3 regions of the Priestia sp. FSL H7-0729 genome follow, and region 2 is predicted to be linked to each of the others. Evidence: predicted binding sites of a transcription regulator. Region 2 holds the regulator's gene; each other region holds the start of a gene.
What was found. Region 2 encodes Rex, which represses fermentation and respiration genes when NADH is low (regulators of the CRP and FNR family bind a similar motif). Its sites were predicted from a motif close to TTGTGAAATATTTCACAA; they were not measured.
Positions count from the first base shown of each region.

Region 1: nadA (quinolinate synthase NadA) is a predicted target of Rex. The motif match lies at 3,858-3,875, and genes of this name have one in related genera.
Region 3: adhE (bifunctional acetaldehyde-CoA/alcohol dehydrogenase) is a predicted target of Rex. The motif match lies at 4,946-4,963, and genes of this name have one in related genera.

Region 1 is NZ_JBBOTQ010000026.1:11,401-17,782, reverse strand. Features, by position in the region: gene MHH93_RS27695 (type III pantothenate kinase) at 1-307, opposite strand, end outside; gene nadC (carboxylating nicotinate-nucleotide diphosphorylase) at 314-1,180, opposite strand; gene nadB (L-aspartate oxidase) at 1,177-2,811, opposite strand; gene nadA (quinolinate synthase NadA) at 2,847-3,785, opposite strand; gene ftsH (ATP-dependent zinc metalloprotease FtsH) at 4,086-6,134, opposite strand; gene hpt (hypoxanthine phosphoribosyltransferase) at 6,235-6,382, opposite strand, start outside.
Region 2 is NZ_JBBOTQ010000017.1:65,716-72,097, forward strand. Features, by position in the region: gene dinG (ATP-dependent DNA helicase DinG) at 1-2,494, shown strand, start outside; gene MHH93_RS25280 (redox-sensing transcriptional repressor Rex) at 2,713-3,366, shown strand; gene MHH93_RS25285 (amidohydrolase) at 3,353-4,657, shown strand; gene MHH93_RS25290 (hypothetical protein) at 4,697-5,227, shown strand; gene MHH93_RS25295 (hypothetical protein) at 5,529-6,056, shown strand; gene MHH93_RS25300 (AAA family ATPase) at 6,049-6,382, shown strand, end outside.
Region 3 is NZ_JBBOTQ010000004.1:299,994-306,375, reverse strand. Features, by position in the region: gene pflB (formate C-acetyltransferase) at 1-1,381, opposite strand, end outside; gene adhE (bifunctional acetaldehyde-CoA/alcohol dehydrogenase) at 2,253-4,865, opposite strand; gene MHH93_RS12505 (Crp/Fnr family transcriptional regulator) at 5,296-6,012, shown strand; gene MHH93_RS12500 (hypothetical protein) at 6,101-6,382, opposite strand, start outside.

The DNA.
Region 1 (6,382 bases), on a different contig from region 2:
GGTTCTCGTATCGCAGGTTCAAGCCGGTTTTGATGCCAGGCCCGACGAGCAAAGCTTTTTTGCCCACATATTTCTCACACATCGCTTCAATGACATTCACCAGTGGCGGCACCACAGATGAGATGATGACACCTTCGATGTCACTTGCCCTGATGCCGGACATATGAAATAAATTATAAATCAATACGCCGTATTCATCCACTGTTGACTGACGGGATGTACTCAGACGAAAGTGGTGCAGCAATTCCCGGCCATGATATACGCCGAGCACCATATTGCTGTTCCCCACGTCTACAACTAGAATCAAAGGGGTTCACCCCTCTTTCTTTTCATTTAAATCCAGGCTGATATCCAGGCTCTCAAAGGAATAGGTTAACCTGCCAACCGAAATTACATCCACACCACTCTCTGCAATACCACGAATGGTCTGGAGCGATACGTTACCGGATGCTTCAACCTTCACATGAGGGGCCTGTTCACGAATAAGCTCAACCGCTTCACGCATCCGCTCTGGATGCATGTTATCCAGCATAATGATATCTGCCCCGGCTTGCAAGGCTTCTCTCACCTGCTCCAGATTTTCAGTCTCCACTTCAATGGTCATCGTATGTGGAATAACGGTTCGAGCACGCTGTACCGCCTCGGTAATTCCGCCTGCACCCTTGATATGATTATCCTTAATCATAACAGCATCGTACAGTCCAAATCGATGATTCGCTCCGCCACCCACGCGCACTGCGTATTTCTCAAGTAATCGGTGACCCGGCGTTGTCTTACGCGTATCCACCAATCTGGTCTCAAGACCATCTAACACATCCACGTAGGCACGCGTACGCGTAGCTATTCCGGACATACGTTGCAGCAAATTAAGTGCCAGTCGTTCCCCCGTAAGCAGTGAATGTGTACTTCCCTCTACCTCCGCCAAAATCGTGCCATGGGTAACCTTGTCGCCGTCTGTTACCTTCGGTGTAAATACAAGATCAGGATCAACGACCTGAAATACAAGTTCAGCCACAGTCATGCCTGCAATAATCCCATTGTCTTTGGCGTGTATAATGGCCTTGGATTGGTTCCCTGCCGGGATCGTCACACTCGTTGTAACGTCACCTGCACCAACATCTTCACGAAGCCAGTTCTTGATTGATTCGATAAGCCCTTCATTATATCCGTTCAGTATCATGACATCAATTCCTCCACAATGGCTTGTTCTCGTTGCTGCAGACTATGCTTCTGCCACACGATATCATCACGTGCCGGGAAATCTTCACGATAGTGAGCCCCACGACTCTCCTCGCGGTGTAATGCGCCGCTGGTAACTAACCAGGCACAGGTCAGCAGATTGGCATACTCCAGCTCTTCCTTATGCGTGAGTGTCTGATCAAAATATTGTAATTCCTGTTGCAGTTTGCCCATGGCCTTCTGCAGGTCCTCACCATTCCGGCGTAAGCCTACCTGACGAACCATCATTTTCTGTAATCGTAAGCGTCTTTCGGATACCGGCTTCTGCTCTTCCATGATCTTGTTGATCTTGCTATTCATGACCGCAGATGAAGGTGCACCCGCTCTTACTTGTAATGAACCAAGCGGAGGAAGAGATTGAATACGATCAACAATTCTCCTCCCAAATACAATCGCTTCTGATAAAGAGTTGCTTGCAAGGCGGTTGGCTCCATGCACTCCTGTAGAAGACACCTCACCACAAGCAAATAATCGGGAGATGCTGCTCTCTCCACTTAAATCCGTTTTTACGCCACCCATCATGTAATGGGCAGCAGGTGCAACGGGAATCCAGTCCGTTGTCATGTCCAATCCATAACGCATACAAGTCTCATATATGGTAGGGAACCGATGCTTGATCATCTCTGGCTGTTCATGCGTAATGTCCAAATACACAAAGGTACTGTTGGTGGACTCCATCTCACTAACAATCGCTCGCGCCACGATATCGCGTGGGGCCAGTTCAAGCTGGGCATGATATCGATCCATGAAGCGTTCGCCCTTCACATTGCGCAGATATGCTCCTTCGCCGCGTACGGCTTCTGACACAAGGAAACGCGGGGCCCCCGGGTAACAAAGAGAGGTGGGATGAAATTGGATGAATTCCATGTCACGCACGATGGCACCAGCCCGGTAGGCCATCGCTACACCATCGGCAGTAGCTACGTCGGGGTTCGTTGTGTATCGGTATAGTTGTCCTGCCCCACCAGAACAAAGAACTGTTGCCTGTGCCTTAACGAACACTTGCGATCCATCATCCTTCTGAACCAGTGCGCCAATGCATTCCCCTCGCTCTGTAATCAGGTCAACAACAAAATGCTCATCCCATACTTCAATCCCTGGATGCTCATTCACTTCGACAGCAAGTGCACGTACAATCTCATATCCCGTGGCATCCCCGTTGGCATGCAAAATACGGCGGTGGCTATGCGCACCTTCCTGCGTCAATGCCAACTCGCCGTTCTCCAGATCAAACAAAGTACCCAGACGAATCAGTTCCTTCACTCCGTCCGGACCCTCATTCACCAATACCTCTACCGCCTCGGAGCGGCATAAGCCCGCTCCTGCAACAAGTGTGTCCTGCAAGTGGTACGCAGGTGAATCATCCTCAGCAATAACCGCAGCGATTCCTCCCTGCGCATATCTGGTGTTACTTTCAAGTAATGACTTCTTCGTGATCATTAATACACGTTGTTGCTCACTTGCCTTAATGGCAGTAAACAAACCAGCAATCCCTGAGCCTATAACCAGTACATCCGTCTCTACCATGGGTAGCGCAGACAGATCGAAATCAACTAAATATTGCGGTATCATGTTATTCACCTGTCTTGGAGCAAGAGTAGCGCATCCTATTTTACCAACAACATGCGCTCTAGTGATTCTCTGGCTTTGTCGGCAACAGCCGGTGGCACGTAGATCTGCGGCTTCATCGTTTCCAGGCATTTCACCAGTTTCTTCAAGTTATTCACTTTCATGTTGGGACATACGAGGAACTTGGTAGCAAAATGGAACTGTTTATCCGGACTATCCAGACGAAGCTGATATCCTGTACCATCTTCGGTACCTACGATAAATTCCTTCGCTGATGAATTTTTGCAATACTCCAGAATGGCTGTTGTACTTCCTACGAAATCACCCATCTCTACAACCTCAGGACGGCACTCTGGATGGACAACAAACTCCGCATTTGGATGCTTGGCTCTCATCTCCACCACATCTTTGACTGTGAGCATATCATGCGTGTTGCAGTAACCTTCCCAGATAATCATTTTCTTGTCTGTATGCTGCTGCACATAATGTCCAAGGTTTTTATCCGGAACCCAGATAATTTCGTCAGAATCCACCGATTGAATAACCCGAACCGCATTCGCTGAAGTACAACAGATGTCAGTCTCTGCCTTGATCTCAGCCGAGGAATTGATATAAGTAACCACCTTGGCATTAGGGTGTTGTGCTTTTAATTTGCGTAGTCCATCCACATTCACCATATCGGCCATTGGGCAGCCCGCACGCTCATCCGGGATAATAACTGTTTTATTTGGTGCCAAAATTTTAGCGCTTTCACCCATAAAATGAACACCACAGAAAACGATCACATCCGCATCGGTTTGTGCTGCCTTCTGGGCTAACAGAAACGAATCTCCACGGAAGTCAGCAACCTCCTGTACCTCGTCACGTTGGTAATAATGAGCAAGAATAATGGCATTACGTTCCTTCTTCAATTCCATCAGCCGCTCACGCAGCTCACGGTTCATCTCAGCCTTGCGCTCTAAAGCCAGAGCTTCCACCAGTGATCCTCTCCTTTATCGGGACAGCGTCATGCGCTGTTTCGTAGGGCTATCCTAAGTCGTTAACATCGCTTGAGAAACGAATCACAAGCGGTTTAACAACTAATTTACACAACGTTCACGACTCTGTCAATAAATGAAAAAGGCTCAGTACAACGCTGTAACCACCCGTTTGCTAACTGGTTCGCCATCTAACTCCCGTTTATCTTTATCTATCCTCTTTTAAAATAAAGGACAAAAAAAGAGAGCCCGTGGGCTCTCCTGATTTCACCTGCTGGTATAGCCAGATGTATTATGCATTTAAGACGTTGGCTTCGTTCCGCCGTCATCCGGGTTATTGTTATTACCTTTTTCCAGATTCGGAGCTTCGTTTGGAATGTCTCCGGCTGGTGGCTCAGGCGTTTCATCTTTACCTTGAATACGGACACGCACATCACCGATGTTATCGATGATTGGCTCTCCGCCTTCAGTTGGTGTGCCTTCACCATCATTGTCGTTGTTCTCTGCTTTTGGAGTTAAGGAACCTGTTTCGATCAATTGCTTGATCTGATCCATTTCCAAAGTCTCTACCTCAAGCAAAGTTTGAGCAATCAGATGCATCTCTTTTGAATGTTTAACAAGCAAGTCTTTACATTTCTCGTAACATTCATTGATAAAGCGTTGCATTTCCTGATCAATCTCATACGCAATGGAATCCGAGTAATTCTGTTCATGACCGATATCCCGACCAAGGAATACCTGTCCTTGTGAACTTCCGAATTGCATAGGTCCCAATTTCTCACTCATACCGTATTCCATAACCATGCTGCGAACAATACCTGTCGCTTGCTGGAAGTCACTGTATGCACCAGTACCAATCTCTCCGATGAACAATTCTTCAGCTACACGACCTCCGAGAAGTCCGGTTACTTTATCCAACAGTTCCTGCTTGGTAACCAGCATACGGTCTTCTTTTGGCAACATGATTACATATCCACCCGCACGTCCACGCGGGATAATGGTCACTTTATGTACCATATCAGCATGTTCCAGGAAGTATCCTACAATGGTATGGCCTGCTTCGTGATAAGCAACGATTCGTTTCTCACGATCACTGATGACACGGCTTTTCTTCTCCGTACCAACGATGACGCGGTCAATCGCTTCGTCAACTTCTTTCATGGAAATATCTTTACGATTACGACGTGCTGCCAGCAATGCCGCTTCGTTCAAGAGATTCTCCAAATCAGCACCAGAGAAACCTGTTGTACGCTTCGCGATAATATCCATCTTCACATCTTTGGTCAATGGTTTATTACGGGAATGTACTTTCAGGACAGCTTCACGACCTCTTACATCAGGGCGGTCAACCGTAATTTGACGGTCAAAACGTCCTGGACGCAGCAAGGCAGGGTCCAAAATATCTGCACGGTTCGTTGCAGCTACGATGATAATACCTTCGTTCGCTCCAAAACCGTCCATCTCAACGAGCAACTGGTTGAGTGTTTGCTCACGCTCATCGTGACCACCACCAAGACCAGCACCACGCTGACGTCCTACAGCATCAATCTCATCGATAAAGATGATACATGGCGCATTTTTCTTCGCATTTTCAAACAAATCACGTACACGTGATGCACCGACACCGACAAACATTTCAACGAAGTCGGAACCTGAAATACTGAAGAATGGTACACCCGCTTCACCGGCAACGGCACGAGCGAGCAACGTTTTACCAGTACCTGGAGGACCTACGAGCAATACGCCCTTAGGAATCCGTGCACCTACTGCTGCGAATTTACGAGGGTCCTTGAGGAAGTCTACAACCTCAACAAGTTCCTGTTTCTCTTCGTCAGCACCCGCAACATCTTCAAATGTAACCCGCTTCTTCTCTTCGTTATAGAGACGAGCACGGCTTTTACCAAAGTTCATTACTTTACCGCCGCCGCCTTGAGCCTGATTAAACAGGAAGAAGAACAGCAGGAACATAATGATCAAAGGGATAAAGGAAGTCAGCAACGTCAACCAGATGCTGTCACCTTTCATTGGCTCCTGATGATATTGGAAATTGTTAGTTTCACTTGCAGCTACAAGCTCACTAATTGCCTCATCCGTAGGAGGAATATACGTTGAGAAATTTTCTGATTTGGCGCCATCTGGTGCCTTCTTGTATTGACCGGTCACGAGATACGTTTGACCGTTGAATTGAACCGTCAATTCAGAGACATTGTTGGCTTTGATCGCTGCACGCAACTGATCATATCTAGGATTATCGGTGGCTTCGCCGCCATTGCTGACGAACTGGACTATCCCCACCACAACTAAAAAAAGAATCAAATAAAAACCAGAATTCCGGATGAACCGATTCATCCCCTACCTCCTCTCGAGACACTTTAATTATTTTAACATAGCCCGACATGGCTTCTCAACAGAAGCCAAGAACAGCTCAAGGCTTGGGTCGGGCAGGATATTAGCTACTATAGACTTCCGGCTTCAAAATCCCGATATAGGGCAGGTTCCGGTACTTCTCCGCAAAATCCAAACCGTAACCAACGATGAACGCGTCAGGAATGTCAAAGCCTGTGTAATGAGCTTCCAACTCAACTTTACGCCCTGAA
Region 2 (6,382 bases):
CCCATCACTGGGTTCTTATCAACTCGGTTATGTGTCTTCTGAATTTGGATTTCAACATGATCGCCCTCATCAGGCAGACAGTGATGCACTGGCGACAGCCTATGTGCTGCTCAAGTGTCTGGATGAGTTAAAGGAACTACCGCTCATAACGATTCAGCGCCTCAGTGACCTGTTTGCACCAGAAGACAGTGACTTAGGCTGGTTCCTGGACGGGATGCGCAGTGAGAAGGAAGCAGAGCCGATCCAGGATCTCGATGGACACACCTATTATCGGCAGCTTGCTCTGAATGTAAGCGATTGGACTGATATTGGTGCACCACGTGATGAGCGGGAGGGCAATCCCCTCGAAGGTGTAACCTTCGAACAATTCATGGACCAGGTTCGGGAGAACCTGAAGGATACGCTGGATCACTACGAAGAGCGTGAAGCGCAAACTCAGATGTTCAGCAGTGTAAGGCAAGCCCTGGATGAAGAGAAACATCTCTTGATCGAAGCTGGAACGGGTACCGGTAAATCTCTGGGTTATCTGTTACCTGCTATTTACGAAAGTGTGAAGCAAGAACAGAAAGTCATGGTCAGCACGCATACGATCAATCTGCAGGAGCAATTGAGAGAGCGGGACATTCCAATGCTGACCCAAGTGGTTCCGTTTCCGTTTAAGGCTGCTGTATTCAAGGGACGTGGACATTACCTGTGCCTGCGCAAATTTGAACACAAAATCAATAAACGTGAATTTGCCACACCCAAAGAGGATTATTTCACAGCCGCTCAGATGATCGTTTGGCTTACACAGACCGAAACTGGAGATGATGAGGAGCTTAACCTTAGCGGACGCGGAGGCGACTTCTGGGAAACGGTACAGAGCGAATCCGAGTCATGTCTGGGAAGATCCTGCCCATGGTTCCGCAAATGTTTCTATCATCGCGCCAAACATGAGGCCGGGTTGTCTGATATCGTCATTACCAATCACTCCAAACTGTTTACGGATGTGAAAGCAGCGCATCAGCTGTTGCCAGCCTATGAGAGTCTTGTGATCGATGAGGCCCATCATCTCGAGGATGTAGCGGGTAAGCATCTTGGAATGCATATGAAATATTTCACGTTGGTTCATACCCTGACCCGTCTGTTTAAAGACAGTCGTAATGGACAACTGCCTATGCTTCGTTCGCAGTTATCCGGGCATGAGAATTCGGCGCAATGGGGCTCCATGGTGGATCAGATGTTCCCGCTGGCGGTTGAGGTTAAAGAACTGTGGGATCGAATGAGTGATGCCCTGTTCGGTCTGTTGCCTGAACGAAGTGATGCTTCACCAGGCGAGACAGGGCAATTTTCACTGCGTCTAAAGGCCTCTCAAAAACCTGCAAAATGGCAGGAGTTGCAGGATCTGGAGAATCAGATCTATGTAACTCTGGGTGATCTGGTTCGCAAAGGGGACAAATTGCTGCTTGAGGTGAAAGAGGATCAGGATGATTATCAATCAGATAGTCTGATCACGGACATTACAGGACTGCTGAAAGATCTGACCACATTGAAGGAGAATCTGCGTTTCTTCATGCGTATGGATGATGCGAAAACGGTGTACTGGATGGAAGCCAGCGGTCAGTTCCGCAGTAAATCGCTTCAACTGTATGCCGTACCTGTAGATGTCAGTGCACAACTTAAGGATTTGTTTTTTGATAAAAAGAAAAGCGTTGTGCTTACATCGGCTACACTCTCCGTGGATAAGTCATTCCAGTTCATGATTGAGCAGCTTGGCTTACAGGAAGCCTCTGAGAATAACCGGCTGTTAACGTCGATGCTACCGTCACCATTCAATTATCGCGATCAGGCGCTTCTCGTAATTCCGCGTGATTTCCCGAGTGTGAAGGGCAGTGTGGGTGATGCGCACTTTGTCAATATGCTGGTGCAGTCACTCGCAGAGACCGCAATTGCCACGCGTGGACGCATGATGGTTCTGTTTACTTCATACAAGATGCTGCGACAGGTCTATGATCCGCTGAAAGAGGCACTGTCTGGTAATGACATCTCGTTGTTGGGCCAAGGTGTGGACAGTGGAAGCCGCTCCAAGTTGACTCGCAGGTTCCAGGATGCCAAAGCTACGGTACTTCTGGGCACCAGCAGCTTCTGGGAGGGTGTAGATATCCCGGGAGAAGCACTGACCTGTCTCGCTATTGTGCGCCTGCCTTTCCAGCCGCCGAATCATCCTTTGGTGGAAGCCAAGAGTGAGTTGCTTCAGGAACAAAAGAAAAATCCGTTCATGAAACTGTCCGTGCCACAAGCGGTCATACGTTTCAAGCAAGGATTTGGCCGATTGGTGCGTACAGCGAAGGACAGAGGTATTGTCATTGTTTATGATACTCGGGTGATTGAAGCGTACTATGGTAAATTCTTTTTATATTCATTACCTGGTCCAAAAATGGAGCATATGCTCACGGAGCAGATGGTTCCACGAATTACCGAGTGGTTAGAAAAATCTGCTAATGAACAAGAATAATGGTTGTTTTTTTCGTTATATCATTGCATGACATGATCGATTGGCGTTAAACTTTATTAGATATTTCCGTATCCGATTAAAGCAGTTGCACGTAAGAACTTATAACCTAAATTACAAGGAGCATTCTGTATAAAATGTCACATCTATCTCTGAGTTTATACAGAATGCTCATCTTTTCATCTATTATTTTATTGTAGGCTTGGTAAGGGGGAGCAAAAATGAAATCGGATAAAATTTCGGAAGCGGTGGTACGACGTCTGCCTGTATACTTGCGCTATTTGAGCGAGTTACATCAGCGTGAGGTGGCTACTGTTTCTTCTCAAGAGCTTGGACAGCGGCTGGATCTGAATCCGGCCCAAATTCGAAAAGACCTGGCTTATTTCGGTGATTTTGGTCGTAAAGGGATCGGGTATGATGTTTCCTATTTGATCGAGAAGATTCGTCACATTCTCAAAATCGATCAGCAAATCAATGTAGCTCTGGTAGGCGCGGGTAACCTCGGACAGGCCTTGTCCAACTACAACGCATATCTGAAAGACAACATGAAGATTGTTGCTGTATTCGATGCATATGGACCGAAGATTGGTAGTCAAATCAACAGTTTGAAGGTAAAACCAATGAACGAATTAACGGAAGCGGTTAAAACGGATAACATCCGCATCGGGATTATTACCGTTCCGGATACGGAAGCCCAAAATGTAGCTGATCAGCTGATTGAATCCGGAATCGAAGCGATACTTAATTTTGCACCAACTATTCTAAAAACACCGCCGCACATCCGCATTCACCATGCTGACTTTACAACGGATCTGCTAAGTTTGGCCTATTACTTGGAGACTGGAAAGGACGACGAGCAAGATGACAACAAATAGATGGGTAATCCACAACGGCAAATTTGCCGTGAATGAAGGCGCAACTTGGAATGTAGTTCAAGGATACATGGTTGTCGAGAATGACAAGATTGTGCATATTGGTGAGACATTGCCGGATGGAGACGAGAATTGTACCAAAGTGGATGGAAAAGGATTGTTCTTCCTGCCGGGTCTGATCAATACGCATGGTCATGCAGCGATGTCATTGCTTAGAGGGCACGGAGATGATCTGGCGTTGCAAGTATGGTTGCAAGAAAAAATGTGGCCGATGGAAGCGAAAATGACTTCAGAAGACGTATACTGGGGAACTTCGCTATCTGTGCTTGAAATGTTGAAAGGTGGAACTACAGCTTTCCTGGACATGTATGATCACATGGATCAAGTTGCCAAAGTGGTGGAACAATCCGGCGTTAGAGCAGCACTGGCACGTGGTGTAATCGGGCTGTGTTCGGAAGAAGAGCAATTGCGGAAACTGGAGGAGTCGGCAGCGTTTGCACGTGAGTGGAATGGACAGGCAGATGGTCGCATCACAACCGTAATCTCACCACACGCACCATATACATGCCCTCCTGACTACATAGAGAAGCTTGTACAGGTCGCAAATGACCTTAACCTTCCTCTGCATACACATATGTCGGAAACGCTGCGTGAAGTGGAACAGAACGTTACAGACTATGGACTGCGTCCTGTGGCACATCTGGAGAAACTGGGCTTTTTCTCCCGTCCATCCCTGGTTGCACATGCGGTGCATCTGAATGATGAAGAGATTGAAATTTTGGCCCGCCATGATGTGGCTGTATCCCATAACCCGGGAAGTAACCTGAAACTTGCTTCCGGTGTTGCGCGGGTACCAGCACTGCTGAAAGCAGGAGTTACGGTGTCACTCGGAACAGACGGACCGGCAAGCAACAACAACTTGGATATGTTTGAGGAAATGAGATTGGCTGCATTGATCCACAAAGGTGTGTCTGGTGACCCGACGGCCGTGCCAGCGGGCGAAGCGTTACTACTCGGAACTTCATATGGTGCTAAATCCATCTTCCTGAACAACACCGGAGCGCTTCAGGTAGGCATGAAGGCTGATTTCATCGCCCTGGACATTGAACAGGCACACTTCTACCCACATACAGACCTGATCTCACATACGATCTATTCGGCCTCTGCCAAAGATGTGGAGCACGTATGGGTGGACGGTAAACAAGTGGTTAAACATGGCGAATGTCTGACGCTGGATGAAGAGCGCATTTTGCGTGAGTCTCAATTGGCATTTGATGGTTTGCTTGCTCGTTAATTGCATTGCAGAGCATCATAGGGAAAGGAAGTTCGGCTTTTGAAGAAAAAAAAGAAGTGGATATGGATTTCGCTGCTTGCACTGGTTCTGATTCTGTTTGGACTTCAGCGTTATTACGTGTATGTCACACAGGACCAACGCAAGGAAGAAGCGCTCGCCATACAGGCAGCACAGGAGCAACTGGGCATTACATCTCATGATGAATTGCGTAAGTACATCTGGGGAGATAAAGAAGGCTCTGACAACATCTACTGGACCCTGACCGGCAAAAATAAGGATAACCAGGATGTTATGGTCTGGGTTAAATTCGATGCAAACAATCAACCCGCTAAGGGTGCTAACGCTATACACAGTGAGCTGCTGCAGAATGGCATGTCCGAAGCACAGATACGCAATCGCTTTGGCTCCGAAGTTCCTGCCGGTGAGATTAAACGAATCATGCCCGGTGTTGTGAATGGAATATATGTGTGGCAAGTGTATTATAAAGACGGTACGCATAACCACTATCGGTTTTATCGTTTTAGCAATGGAGAACAGGTGGACTTGGTCTATACACTCCCGAACAGTTAGAACCGATAGAGTAACTTAGCTAGAGAATCATAGAGATGAAAGAACCGGCAGACGGATATCCGACTGAACCGGTTCTTTGTGTTGCCTGTGAACAGTTTTGATTTAAATAGTTAAAATTAATAATTTATTCATATTTTCGCCTTCGAAATTGTATATACGATGTGATATACTCAGATATGTACTCAAAGTTACATTCATAAACAAATAAACCTGTCGAAATTCTCGCAGGAGTCAATGTGCACATATTCGTATATACCAATAAGCCAGTAGGTTGGGCCAAAATCTGGGAGGGGTAATTCACTTGAAGCTAAAAGTATTGCCTATTGCTTTAACTGCCGTCATTTCAGCCGTTGTGTTGTTTGGAGGTTGGTTTGTGTATCGTCAGGTGGCTTTGCAGAATCCGATTGAAAAAATGGTTACCCAGTACGATGGAGTCAATGACGTTCAATTAACTATTAACCGCAATGACGTACAATTGAAACTCGATCTGAAACCTGATGTTGATTTGGGCAGACTGGTCCAATATATTCACAAAGAAGGACAGACCTTGATTGGAACCCGTTCACTCAAGTTGGATGTTGTGGATCATTCCAGTGAAGCACTGGAAAGTTGGTGGGGTGATGCGATGTTTACCGTAGCTCAGGCGATGGAGAACAAACAGTACACCGAGATTACACCAACATTGTCGAAGATGGCTACGAATGGAATAAAGGTAAATACAGCGATGGATGACAACAATGTATATGTCAGTCTCAGAGACGGAGATGCCAGCAAGTTTATTATTCTGCCGCGTGTGCCCGGTCAGATAGGAGTGTGGCCTAATGCCTAAGTGGACCAAAGAAATTGCCATTGGATTTGTCCCCGTGTTGATTATTTTTCTTGCTTTTACTGGTGTTAATATTGTTCCGATTCTAATTGCAGCGGTGTTTGTTGGAGCTTTGTTGTTCATGATGCAAATGCGTGGCGGGATTACCGTAGGTGCTGCACAGGAGCGTAAACGGAAGAAAAAAGGTCCTTCTAAGCTTACTTTTGAAGAAATTGGTGGTCAGGACAGTGCCAAGCAGGAATTGCGTGAAGCGCTTGATTTTCTCATCAAACATGAAGAAATCCGCAAGTTCGGGATTCGCCCGTTAAAAGGGATTCTGCTGACAGGCC
Region 3 (6,382 bases), on a different contig from region 2:
GATACTCCGGTCCGACCTGTGCTCCGGATTTCTCGTCACGACCACCGTTGATCGCATAGAGGAGAGCTTTTGCCAGGTTGGCACGAGCACCGAAGAATTGCATTTGTTTCCCGATCTTCATCGCCGATACACAGCAAGCAATACCGTAATCGTCACCGTAGATCGGACGCATCAGATCATCATTTTCATACTGGATTGAGCTTGTTTCAATGGATACTTTACTGCAATAATCTTTGAAAGCTTCTGGAAGCTTCGTGGACCAAAGTACAGTCAGGTTCGGTTCTGGTGCAGGACCCAAGTTGTGCAGTGTATGCAGGAAACGGAAGCTGTTTTTAGTTACACGTGTTTCACCATTCACAGACATACCGCCAATGGACTCCGTCACCCATGTTGGATCTCCACTGAACAATTCGTTGTAATCCGGTGTACGCAGGAATTTGACAATCCGTAGTTTCATTACGAAATGGTCAACGAGTTCCTGAGCCTGTTCTTCGGACAAGATACCTTCTTGCAGGTCACGCTCAATGTAGATATCCAGGAAGGAAGATACACGTCCCAGAGACATTGCAGCACCGTTCTGCTCTTTGATCGCAGCGAGATAACCGAAGTACAACCATTGGAATGCTTCTTTTGCTGTTGTCGCTGGCAAGGAAATATCGAACCCGTGCATATCACCCAATTGCTTCAATTCTTGCAATGCACGAATCTGTTCAGACAATTCTTCCCGCAGACGAATGACATCTTCATCAATAACATCAACTTCAAGTGCGTTCAATTCGCCTTTTTTGTTACGGATCAGGAAGTCTACCCCGTACAAAGCTACACGACGATAGTCACCGATGATCCGGCCACGGCCGTAAGCATCTGGCAGACCTGTAATAATCCCTGCTTTACGCGCTGCACGCATATCTGAAGTATAAGCATCGAATACACCCTGGTTATGTGTTTTGCGAATGTTAGTAAATATATCAATGACACCTTGAGGCAATTCGAAGCCATATGCTTCACATGCATCAATCATCATCCGGATTCCGCCTGTTGGTTGAATGGAACGTCTGAATGGAGCATCGGTCTGAACGCCGACAATCTGCTCTTTGGATTGATCCAGATAACCTGGTTGGTGAGAAACAATTGTCGCTGGTGTGTTCACATCAACGTCAAGGACACCGCCGTTATCCCGTTCTTTTTTGGTCAGATCAGATACAATCTCCCACAATTCTTTGGTATTCTGGGTTGCACCTGCGAGAAATGCTTCATCACCGTAATACGGAGACAAGTTGTGTGCCAGAAAATCATTCACATCTACGGATTTGGTCCATGTTCCTTTGGTAAAGTTTCTCCAACCTGTTTGTTGTTTGACATCTTTTTCAATCACCGACATCTTAATCCCTCCACTAATTTGGATTTCTGGACACATAACATCTTGCCTCATTCGTAGCATTGTGTGCCCAGAGCCGCGATTAATGTGAATTGTTTCACATAAACCGGAACATGTTCTCTCTACTTGGGAACCGGAACCGCGGGATGAATGTTTTTCTTACATTTTCAGTATACGTCTTGGGGCTTTCATCATCTGTGATTTTTGTCACAAAGTCAGTGAACTAACTCACTCCACCTGCGCTGTGTCCCATTGAACCTCTTTAGATTCACACTTGGTCACTCCGTGGAGAGAATAGTCTTCCAATCGCTGCTCACTATTTAAATTTACTGAAAAAGCGAATGAACATTAGGTGGTGTACACTGGCCACTGCAAGTAGAGAATAACCTTCCGATCGCTGTTATCCCCGGATTTTTTGATTCACTTTTTCAAAGGTGAAAATCCAGTGATAAAGGCGAATGCTCCGCTTCTTCAGGTTTTTTCTCTCCTCTCCGTTATCGTGTACATGTGTAGTTCAACTGATAAAACAAAAAGGTCAAAATTTATTTCGAAGATGCAAGCTTCGCTTTTTCAGGTTATTTCTGCCCCTCCGTTGTCGTGTAAAGGGATTGTTTAAACGACCTCATCAAGGATTCCGTTTAACCTCTTTAGGACCATTGCTCCGTTAAACTCGGAACAAACAAGGACTTAGGACTATTTCCTGAAAACAGATGCTTCGCTTTTCTGTTTTTCTGCCCGTTCCTTTGTTCGTCATCGTGTTAATATCTCACTCAATCACGAATTTGGTGTAACCTCTAAAAAGACGGCAATCGGGGCTCCCCTCTCGGGGAACCCTGATCTTCTTGCCGTAAGGCACTCTCTTCGTTCTAATTCATTATTCAAACTTGCCGTAGAATGCGTTGCGGTACACATCAGCCAGTTCAGTTACCAGCGGCAACTTCGGATTGGCGGTTGTACATTGGTCTTCGAAGGCACGGTCTGCCAGATAATCTACATGTGCTTCAAAGTCTTTGGCATCAAATCCGATTTCCTGGAACGATTCTTCAATGCCCAAAGTTTTGTTCAGTTTGCGAATGGCATTGATCAGACTGGTTACGCCTTCTTCTGTCGTACGTGCAGGCAACCCTAGAATCCGGGCAATTTCGGCATACCGCTCATCCGCTACAAAGTGCGAATATTTCGGGAACGATGCAAATTTGGTCGGTTTTTTCGCGTTGTAACGAATAACGTGCGGCATCAGAATTGCATTGGTACGTCCGTGTGCAGTATGATACTGACCGCCCCATTTATGCGCCAAGCTGTGGTTAATGCCCAGGAATGCGTTGGCAAACGCCATACCGGCAATTGTGGAAGCATTATGCATTTTCTCACGAGCCAGTTTATCTCCTTGCAGTGCAGATTGCTCCAGGTATTGGAACACCAGTTGAATGGCTTTGATCGCAAGTCCATCCGTGTAATCATTCGCCATGACAGACACATAAGCTTCAATTGCATGCGTCAGTACGTCCATACCTGTATCTGCAACGGCTGTTCTAGGCAGGGAGTATACGAACTCCGGATCGACAATTGCTACGTCTGGTGTCAGCTCATAGTCGGCCAATGGATATTTGGTGTTACCTTGATTTTTATCTGTGATAACCGCGAACGATGTCACTTCAGAACCTGTACCGGATGTGGTTGGAATCGCTACAAATTTCGCTTTTACGCCGAGACGTGGATATTTGTAGATCCGTTTGCGGATATCCATGAATTTTTGTTTCAGATCGTTGAAGTCCGTGTCCGGATATTCATAGAACAACCACATGGCTTTCGCAGCATCCATTGGTGATCCGCCGCCGAGTGCGATAATGCAGTCTGGCTGGAAGCGGCGCATCATTTCGGTTCCGCGATCTACCGTTGTTGTGGACGGATCTGGCTCTACATCGGAGAACACTTCGATCGCTACTGGCATTTGGCGTTGACGCAGATAGTGTTCTACCTTTTCAACATATCCAAGCTTCACCATCATGGCATCGGTAATAATCGCCACACGTGTGATGTCAGGCATTTTGGCAAGATACTGTGTTGCCCCTTTTTCGAAGTAGACTTTGTTCGGCACTTTGAACCATTGCATATTCACGGTACGGCGAGCCACCCTTTTCACATTGATTAAGTTCACAGCGGTTACGTTGGAAGAAGTCGAGTTACGTCCGTATGATCCGCATCCCAGTGTCAATGACGGCATGTTTGTGTTGTAGATATCCCCGATGGCACCATGTGTGGATGGTGAGTTCACAATGATCCGTCCAGTTTGCAGACGATCTGCGAATTTGCCGATCACTTCTTCGTTTGTTGAGTGGATAACCGAGGAGTGACCCATACCGCCAAAAGCAACCACTTCTGCTGCACGTTCAATTCCCTCTGCTGCCGTTTTGACTTTGTAACAAGCCAGTACCGGACTTAATTTCTCAGCCGACAATGGGAATTTCGTACCTACCCCTTCAATCTCGGCCACGAGAATTTTGGTGCCTGCCGGAACTTCAATACCGCACAACTTCGCAATGCTCACTGCAGATTGACCAACAATTGCCGGATTCACCGCACATTTCTCGGCGTTAATTGCTCCTGCTGTCAATTTTGCTGCTTCATCTTTGTTAACAAAGTAACAGCCATTTGCGATCATTTTTTTCTTCACTTGATCAAAGATCGGTTCTTCAATGATGACCGCTTGCTCGGAAGCACAGATCATACCGTTGTCGAAGGATTTCGACAAGATCAGATCCGTCACTGCCTGATTGATATCCGCGCTTTTCTCGATAAAGCAAGGTACGTTACCCGGTCCTACGCCCAGTGCAGGTTTACCGCAGCTGTACGCTGCACGTACCATGCCGGATCCGCCGGTTGCCAGAATGAGAGCCACATCATTGTGATTCATCAGTTCGTTCGTACGATCCATGGAAGGTTCATCAATCCACTGGATACAATCCTCTGGAGCACCATGCTTCACCGCTGCATCACGCAGGATTTTGGCAGCTTCCCGGCTACAATTCTGTGCAGATGGGTGGAAACCAAAGATAATCGGGTTACGCGTCTTAATGGAGATCAGTGCTTTAAACATCGTCGTTGATGTTGGATTCGTGACGGGTGTAATTCCCATAATAATACCAACCGGCTCCGCAATTTTCTGGAAGCTTTCATACTCGTTATCTTCAATCACACCTACAGTTTTGTCGTACTTGATGCTGTGGTACACATATTCTGTTGCAAATATATTTTTAGTGATTTTATCCTCATATACTCCGCGGCCTGTTTCTTCTACGGCCATCTTGGCGAGCATCATGTGTTTATCCAGACCCGCAAGCGCCATTGCTTGCACAATTCGGTCAATCTGCTTCTGATCCATCTTCATGAATGCTGCGTGTGCCTTATTCGCTTTGTCGATTAACGTTTGAATATACTGACCTGCTGTCGGTTCTTTTGCTGGGGCGACTTCGTTCTTTACAGCCATCTCCCTCATCCTCCTAAAGGTTCGTATTGGTTTGTCTCTCTTCTTTACATTCACATCGTAACATGCCACTAAACTTAATTATGTGATTTTTTTCACAAAGTATAACAAATTTAATTTAAGTTTTGTAGTGTCCTTCATCCAACCATTTTCACTTCCTATTTAAAATATAGGGCTGTAAAAATCATCCTCTCCACTAAAAGTGAATTTTATCACAATGTTTGAAATTTCGTCATTTTTGCCCCCTTTCCTTCCCCCTCAAACGGTAAGATTAGGTATATACTGAACTTAAAAATTGAACCACCGCAATTTGTACCGTCCTTCTTCCCGGCCGAGATGACCCTGATCAGGACGGCAACGGTTTGCGGCAAACCTCGGGGGCTACTGTAAACTACAGGAATCCGACCGACGGACACAAAGGGGAGATAGACTTATGATAGAACTAACGACTGTACTGGAAAAACGCGGCAATACCAACTGTTTCTCGGAAGCGAATTTCAACCATCTGCTGGTTACCATGAAAGATAGAACTTATCCCGAAGGTACACATCTGTACTGGGAAGGGGACGTCTCTGACAAACTTTATTATATGAAACGGGGCCGTGCCCAGATCACCAAATCCACGGATGAAGGCAAGGAATTAATCATGTACATGTATCAGTCCGGTGATATGATTGGTCAGGCTGATCCCTTCTTCGGCTCTAAACATACCTTCTCAGCGGAAGTACTGGAAGACAGTGAGATCGGTGTACTGGAGCATAAGGACCTGGAGATGCTAATCTGCCAGCATTGTGACTTCGCAATCGACTTTATGAAATGGATGGGCATCCACCACCGGTTGACACAGACGAAGTTCCGGGATCTAATGTTATATGGCAAACCAGGTGCGCTCTGCTCCACCCTCATTCGATTGTCGAATTCGTATGGTGAACCTCATGGAGAGCATGTCATTATTCACAAAAAAATTACCCACACCGACCTGTCCAATATGATTGGAGCTACCCGTGAAAGTGTAAACCGCATGTTGAGCGATCTGCGCAAGAAAGATGCGATTGAATATGACAACGGCATGATCGTCATCAAAGATCTGAAGATGCTGCAAGGGATCTGTCACTGTGAACTTTGCCCGAACGAGATCTGTCGTATTTAATAAATGACTATGCTAATCGAATGTTGCTCATATATTTTAATGCAAAAAAGCCCAGTTCTCTAAGTAGAGATTGGGCTTCTTCGTATACTTAGGATGCATTGGTTAATTCAAGCTTCACCGCATCACGTGGATTCAATTTCATGTCCAAACCATTTTCCATTAATTCTTTGTCATTCACCATGATAACCCACCGCTCATTCATGCGAGGTGTGACATTCTCGACCGCAACGACGAATTTGTTATTCTCCGACATTCTTACAATCCCGCTGGACTTCAACACATCGCGAACGGTGCACTCTTGAACGTAGACTCCGGCATATTGACGATTGAGAGTTGGCATAATGTTTCCACCGCTAACCTTGAGTAATGT